Regions from separate parts of the Pseudarthrobacter sp. BRE9 genome, predicted to be linked through region 2. Evidence: predicted binding sites of a transcription regulator. Region 2 holds the regulator's gene; the other holds the start of a gene.
The links. The regulator LexA, encoded in region 2, represses DNA repair genes until DNA is damaged. The targets are predictions, from matches to a motif close to TCGAACANNTGTTCGA.
Positions count from the first base shown of each region.

Region 1: Q9R31_RS19090 (DUF222 domain-containing protein) is a predicted target of LexA. The motif match lies at 1,928-1,943, and genes of this name have one in related genera.

Region 1 covers NZ_JAUZUY010000013.1:51,099-54,640, reverse strand. The annotation lists gene Q9R31_RS19110 (rhamnogalacturonan lyase) at 1-102, shown strand, start outside; partial or broken gene Q9R31_RS19105 (aldo/keto reductase) at 138-970, shown strand; gene Q9R31_RS19100 (GlsB/YeaQ/YmgE family stress response membrane protein) at 1,104-1,370, shown strand; gene Q9R31_RS19095 (YtxH domain-containing protein) at 1,497-1,901, shown strand; gene Q9R31_RS19090 (DUF222 domain-containing protein) at 2,121-3,542, shown strand, end outside.
Region 2 covers NZ_JAUZUY010000014.1:35,272-38,813, forward strand. The annotation lists gene hisB (imidazoleglycerol-phosphate dehydratase HisB) at 1-42, opposite strand, end outside; gene Q9R31_RS19590 (histidinol-phosphate transaminase) at 104-1,222, opposite strand; gene Q9R31_RS19595 (LysM peptidoglycan-binding domain-containing protein) at 1,332-1,691, opposite strand; gene lexA (transcriptional repressor LexA) at 2,124-2,858, shown strand; gene Q9R31_RS19605 (ATP-dependent DNA helicase) at 2,951-3,542, opposite strand, start outside.

The DNA of each region.
Region 1 (3,542 bases), on a different contig from region 2:
GCCCAGCAGAAGGGGCCGGATACGGTATCGAGTACGGCCCGGGTGGCGCTGGACTACAACGCCGGCAACATCCTCCGGGCCTTCTCGAATCCAGGCCGGTGAGGGCGCTGGCGGCCGAAAAAGGGGAGACTGATGGCATGACACTTGCACCGCTCATCGAACTCAATGACGGCAACAGGATTCCGCAGCTGGGGCTTGGCACCTGGCCGCTGGACGACGAACAGGTGGCTGCCGCCGTCGTACACGCTGTGGAAGCCGGATACCGGCACATCGACACCGCCGTGAAGTACGGCAACGAACGCGGGGTGGGCAACGGCATCCGCGCCAGCGGGGCTGGGCGGAGCGAGCTCTTCATCACCACCAAGTTGGACGGTGAATTCCAGGGCGACGACCGCGCGGTGGCAGGACTGGAGGGCTCGCTGAAGCGCCTGGGGCTGGACTACGTGGACCTGCTGCTGATCCACTGGCCGCTGCCCCAGCGCGATGAGTACGTGTCCACATGGAAGACGTTCGAGCGGTTGCAGGCAGAGGGGAAGGTGCGTTCCATCGGCGTTTCCAACTTCAAGCCGGCCCACCTCGAGCGGCTTATGGCCGAAACCGGAGTGGTGCCGGCAGTAAACCAGATCCAGCTCAGCCCGGCCATCACCCGTACGGCCGAGCGGGAGTCCACGAAAAGCACGGAATTATCACAGAGTCCTACAGCCCCCTTGGTGGATCAGGGGCCAGCCTGCTTGATGCTCCCATCCTGTCCCAGCTGGCCGAGAAACACGGAAAAACACCCGGTCAACTGGTCCTGCGGTGGCATATTCAGCACGGACTTGTAACGATTCCGAAAACGGCCAATCCAGACCGGATGAGGGAGAACCTGGACGTCTTTGATTTCGCCTTGGATCCGCAGGATCTAGCGGAATTGGCCATCCTCGACGAGGGTCCCGGCGCAGGCAATGATTCCGATGTAACCGGGCACTGAAACGGGCCTGAACTGCGCTTTTTGTTATATTTGGGGTTGGCAAAGAGATAGTAAGCATGATTACTATTGAGGCAGAAGGATGAAGTGCTTCCGGGATCCGGGGGCCTCCTTTACTTAGGAAGAGGAACGAAAAATGGGATTTATTGCATTTCTGATTCTCGGACTTATTGCTGGTGCGATCGCTAAGGCGATCCTCCCGGGCAGGCAGGGTGGCGGCTGGGTCATCACTCTGATCCTGGGCGTCGTTGGCGCTTTCCTCGGCGGCTGGCTGGGCGGTTTGATCTTCGGCAGTGGACTGCAGGAGTTCTTCTCGATCCAGACGTGGCTGCTGGCGATCGTCGGCTCGCTGATCGTCCTTGCCATCTATGGCATGGTCACCAAGCGAAGCGCCCGCGGATAACTGTACGGGCATGCCAGGAGGCCGGCCTGGGGACACCATCCCCAGGCCGGCCTTCATTTTCTCCGGCAACAGGCGCCCGCTACGCCGGCCGGGACTGACAACCTTCTCGCAGAGCAGGAGTTCATCGTGAAAAACAAGCTTCTTTTGGGTGTAGGCGTTGCCGTCGGCTATGTCCTCGGCTCCCGTTCAGGCCGTGCGGCCTATGACAAGCTGAAAGCCCGTGCCGCCGGCATCTGGGACAGCAAGCCGGTCCAGGACAAGGTATCCGTGGCCACGGAGACCATCAAGGAAAAGGCTCCCGAGGTGGCGGACCAGTTGAGTGAAGCCGCACGCCGGGCTGGCACTGTCATTGGCTCCGCCATACACCGGGACGGCAGCTCTGGGGGGAGCCAGGCCTCGGGAACTGCTGGCACTTCCAGCGGCACCTCGGTGGCGGGCGACGCCACGGGTGAAGACCACATCCCCGCACACAGCACCCACCCGGAGACCACCAACCTTGGCACCTCCGATGAAACCGGCACAAAGGCCTGATCCTGCTTTCGCCCTGATCATTACGCTGGAACCTGCGTTTGACACAGCGGGTTGAAGGCTTTGTGCTACAACTGAATCGCCTTGCCGGCCGTCGCGATCCTTGGGGGACGCGGCGGCCGGCAACGTTTAACCGGGGCTTGAAACAACACCCATCCATGGTTTTCCACATAGGGGCTTGGGCGGGTCCTGATTGTCGGTGGTGGCTGGCAGAGTGGGGTTATGGAGACCATTGGGGAAGATCTTGGGAAGGCGTACGACGCCGGCAGTTGGCTGCCGCGCCCGGCCCACCTTCATGCCGTCCCCGGGGAGGCGCCGGCCACCGGGGAGCCTTCAGCGCAGTCCCTGAGTCTGACAGCTGCCGCGGCACCTGCCGTACGGGCTTTGTTGGGCGGGCTGGCTGGGCAGCTTGCGGCCACTGCCCTGGCCGCCCCGGACGTGCTGGCCTCCGCCTCCTATGTTGAGGCCGCCGACTTCGCCGGCGGCGTCGAGGAACTGGTCCGGACCGCGGAATACCTGCAAATCCTCTCGGCCGACGCTGTGGACCGGACCCGCACCCAGGCCATCAGCGACGCCGCCACGGCCAAAACCCGCCCCACCCGGTCCCGGGGCTGGACCACCGGATGGGACGCCAACGGTGTCGAAACCCTGAACACCGGACCTCAAGCTGTGAACGAGACCGACGCCGAGTGGCCCGCCCCGGCCGCCACACTCAATGCCCTGGGTCTTAGCCAGCTGGTGTCCCCGGCCGCCACACCCGACCAGCCCTCCCGGCCCGGCCCCCTCGTGGCGTCCCCGGCCGATGACGGCTGCCGGAACACCGCAGAGTTCCTCCGGCTGCGGCTGCGGATTCCCATCCGCGAAGCCCGCCGCCGCCTCACCCTCGCCCGGCACGTCCTCCCCGCCAGCAGCCTCACCGGTGAACCACTCCCACCGGCCCGGCCTCACCTCGCCGCCGCCCTCACCCCGGCCCCGCAGACGAACGACCACCCCCAGGGCCCGGCGGTGTCCTCACACGCCGCGACCATCATCACCGCCACCCTGGACCGGCTCCAACACCACACCACCGAAGAAACCCTGGACCGGATCGAACACCACCTCACCCACGCGGCCGCCACCGCCGACCCCGACTTCCTCACCCGCCTGGCCCAACGCTGGACCGACACCATCGACGCCGACGGCACCGAACCCACCGAAGAAGCCCTCCACCACACCCAAGGCGCCTTCATCCGCAAACCCCGCCACGGCCTGCACCACGTCGAAATCTTTGCCACCACCGACCAATACGAACACCTCCTCACCGTCATGAACACCGCCACCAACCCCCGCACCACCACCCCCGAGACCACCAAGGCCACCAGCACCGGGGCCACGGGAACGGGCACGGCCGCCAGTGAAACCACCCCTGGTGAGGACACCGAACCAGGTGGAGCAGGAACTGCACCAGACCTGCCCGACCTGCCCGACCTGGACCTGCGTACCCGCGCCCAAAAACAACTCGACGGCATCATCACCGCCGCCAAAACAGCCCTCGCCACCAACACCCTGCCCACCACCGGCGGCAACCGGCCCCAGATCATCGCCACCATCCACTACCAGGACCTCTTCCCCGAAACCCCCACCACACCCGCAGGCACCACAGAA
Region 2 (3,542 bases):
GGCGGTCCGGGCGGCGGCCGTATTCGATCCGGTGGGACTCATGGTGAAGGATCCTTTGTGGGAGAAGATGTGGTTCAAGGCGTCCAGCGCCGCTGTATCAAGTCTAGGCGGGAAGCGCGGCCTGGCCCGCAAGGATGCGCTCCAGGGCGGTAAGGAAGGCTGTGGTTTCCGCCTCAGTGCCTGCCGTGACCCTCAGGTGGCCGGGGATCCCCACGTCGCGGATGAGTACCCCGGCGTCCAGCAGCTCCTGCCACACCTGATGCGGATTCTCCAGGCCCCCGAAGAATACGTAGTTGGAGTCGGACGCCGCCGGAGTGAGGCCCATCCGGGTCAGTTCCACCACGATCCGGTCGCGCTGCTTCTTGATGTCCTGGACATCAGCCATCAGCGCTTCGCGGTGTTCGAGGGCGGCCAGGGCGGTTGCCTGGGTGATCGCGGACAGGTGGTACGGCAGGCGTACCAGCCGCAGCGCATCGGTGACCTCCGGGGCGGCCGCCATATAGCCAAGCCGGGCGCCGGCCAGGGCGAAGGCCTTGCTCATGGTCCGGGAAACGATCAGCCGCTCCCGCCCGGGCAGCAGGGTCAGTGCGCTGGGAGTCCCGTCATGCGCGAACTCGTGGTAGGCCTCGTCGACGATCACGATGGCCTGGCTTGCCTCGCCGGCCTCGTAGACAGCTTCCACCACGTCCAGTCCCAGGCCAGTCCCGGTGGGATTGTTGGGCGAACAGAGGAACACGATGTTCGGCTGCAGTTCCTTGACCTGGCGGGCGGCGGACTCTGCGCTCAGATCGTAGCCTTCCGAGCGTTGGCCCTTGATGTACCCGGTGTCGGTTCCGCTGGCGAGCAGGGGGTACATGGAGTACGTGGGCGGAAAGCCGAGGGCGGTCCGTCCGGGACCGCCGAAGGCCTGGAGGATCTGCTGCAGGACTTCATTGGAGCCGTTGGCTGCCCAGAGGTTGGTTTCGTCGAGCCCGTGCCCGAGGTATTCCGCCAACGCTTTCCGCAGCTCGGTGAACTCCCGGTCCGGATAACGGTTGAGTCCTGCGGCAGCCTCTGTGACGGCGGCGCTGATGGCGGCACGCACGTCGGCGGGAACACCATGCGTGTTCTCATTGACGTTCAGCAGGATGGGGACGTCCAGTTGTGGTGCCCCGTAAGGGGTCAGCCCACGAAGATTACTGCGGAGGGGAAGCCGGTTCAGACGTTCTAGCTGGTCGTTCACCTGAACAGTTTAGTTGCCGCAGCAACTACCGGAAAATGTGACGGGTGCTGTTCGCCCAGGGCGTTGTTGCCGTGACCAGGGTTCATCCAAACCCAACGCCGGCAGCCGCCTAGCGCGTGGGGACGAACAGTTGCTGGCCAGGCAGGACGGCGCCGGCGGAAAGGTTGTTGAGCTGGACGATATCCGCCACCACGTCCCGGGCATCGCGGTCCGGAGCGACCGCCCCTGCGATCGACCACAGCGACTGCCCCGCCTGCACCGTCACCATGACCGTAGGGGTCACGGCCAATTCGGCAGCGGAGTCGGAGGCCTTGGCCGGCGAGTTGAAGAGTCCGGACAGCAACATCAGAAGGACGGCGAGGAGTACAAACGGCACTCCGATGAGGACGATCCGCCCACGGCGGGTCAGCCGCAGGGGCGCAGTTGCTGGCTCCGGCTGCGCTGAACAGATTTGGTGCGATGAAGACATCCGGCGCTTTGAAGAATTCCGTCCCTGCAGGGAAACGGGTTGCGGGAGTGAAAAATTGTGAAGCGATATAGCTGACATGAACTGAGCCCTCCTGGACCTGCCGTGCTGCCCGGGTGTCCATCCAGGCAACGGCCGCATCCACTCACTTCGCCGCCGGGCTTCCGGCCACGTTTTCGAATAAGGCACGCGCTGGTTAGAACACATGTTCGAACTTTGCTTGTTAAGTTTTAGCACCTATCAACGAATAATGTCGAGACTCGCTAGAACAAATGTTTGAAAAAGCAATGTGGCTGGCCTAGCTTGGAAACCAAAGAACAACCACCACTGAAGTTGAACAGCAGGGTCTGACAATGACAGTGGCAGTCCTTCCGGTGGCGCTGCGGAACAGTGCCCGGAGGACCATCCGGCGGCAAGCGAAAGGCATTGGCGAATATGGCAGCAGCAGCCGCCGGGGGCAGGACCGCCCCGCAATCGAAGAGGACCGCCAAGGGTTTGACGCCGCGGCAGAAGAAGATCCTGGAAACCATCCAGCGCTCAGTCAATGAAAATGGGTACCCGCCGTCCATGCGCGAGATCGGCGACACCGTTGGCCTGGCGAGTCTGTCCAGCGTGACCCACCAGCTCTCCCAACTGGAAAAACTGGGTTACCTCCGGCGTGATCCCAAGCGGCCCCGCGCCATGGAAGTCCTGATGCCCCTCACCCTGGATGGCGGCGGCAAAGCAGCAGGCACGTCTCCTGCGCCGCAGGCCCCGGGCAGCGGTGCCACCGTCACGGAACTTCCCACCGCACTTGATACGGCCATGGTTCCGCTGGTTGGCCGGATTGCCGCCGGCGGTCCCATCCTCGCTGAGCAACTCGTCGAAGACGTCATGCCGCTCCCCCGCCAGCTCGTTGGCCAGGGCGAACTTTTCATGCTCAGGGTGGCAGGCGATTCGATGGTGGACGCGGCAATCTGCGACGGTGACTGGGTGGTGGTGCGCCGTCAGGCGGACGCGGCCAACGGGGACATCGTTGCCGCCCTTCTCGACGACGAAGCGACCGTCAAGACTTTCCGCCAGCGCGACGGCCACACCTGGCTGCTCCCCCAAAACACGCAGTACGAACCCATCTTGGGAGACCACGCCACCATTATGGGCAAAGTCGTCTCGGTCCTGCGTTCCCTTTAGGCGGGTCCCCCAGCCCGGACCCTTGAGCCTGCGGGTTCCCTCCTGAGCCAGTCCCGCGGCCCACGCCTCAGTTGTCCTGCGCCTGCCGGACTCTATCTGGTCGCGTCCGCGCCGAGCCTGGTCAATGCGGCCAGCGCCTTGCTGCGGTCCGTCGTGGCCCAGAACGGGGGCAGCGCTCCCCGCAGGAATCCGGCGTAGCGCTCTGTTGCCAGCCGCGAGTCCAGAACGGCCACCACGCCCTTGTCACCGGTGGACCGGATCAGCCGGCCCGCACCCTGGGCCAGCCGGATGGCGGCGTGCGTGGCCGAAACAGACATGAAGCCGTTCCCACCGGCCTGCGCCACGGCACGCGAACGCGCCGTCATCAGCGGGTCATCCGGCCTGGGGAACGGGATGCGGTCGATGACGACCAGGCGGCAGGAGCCTCCCGGTACGTCAACCCCCTGCCACAGTGACATCGTCCCGAAGAGGCAGGTGTCCGGTTCATCGGCGAACTGCTTGACCAGGGCTGTCATGGTTGACTCGCCCTGGCAGAGGACGGTTACATCGAGCTTGGGCCGGAGGGCGTCAGCAGCTTCCTCGGCAGCCCGGCGCGATGAAAACAGGCACAGGGCTCCGCCGCCCGAGGCTTTGATGAGGGCCTCCAGTTCCTCCAGCGCCTCCGGGGAAACGCCGCGGCCGGGC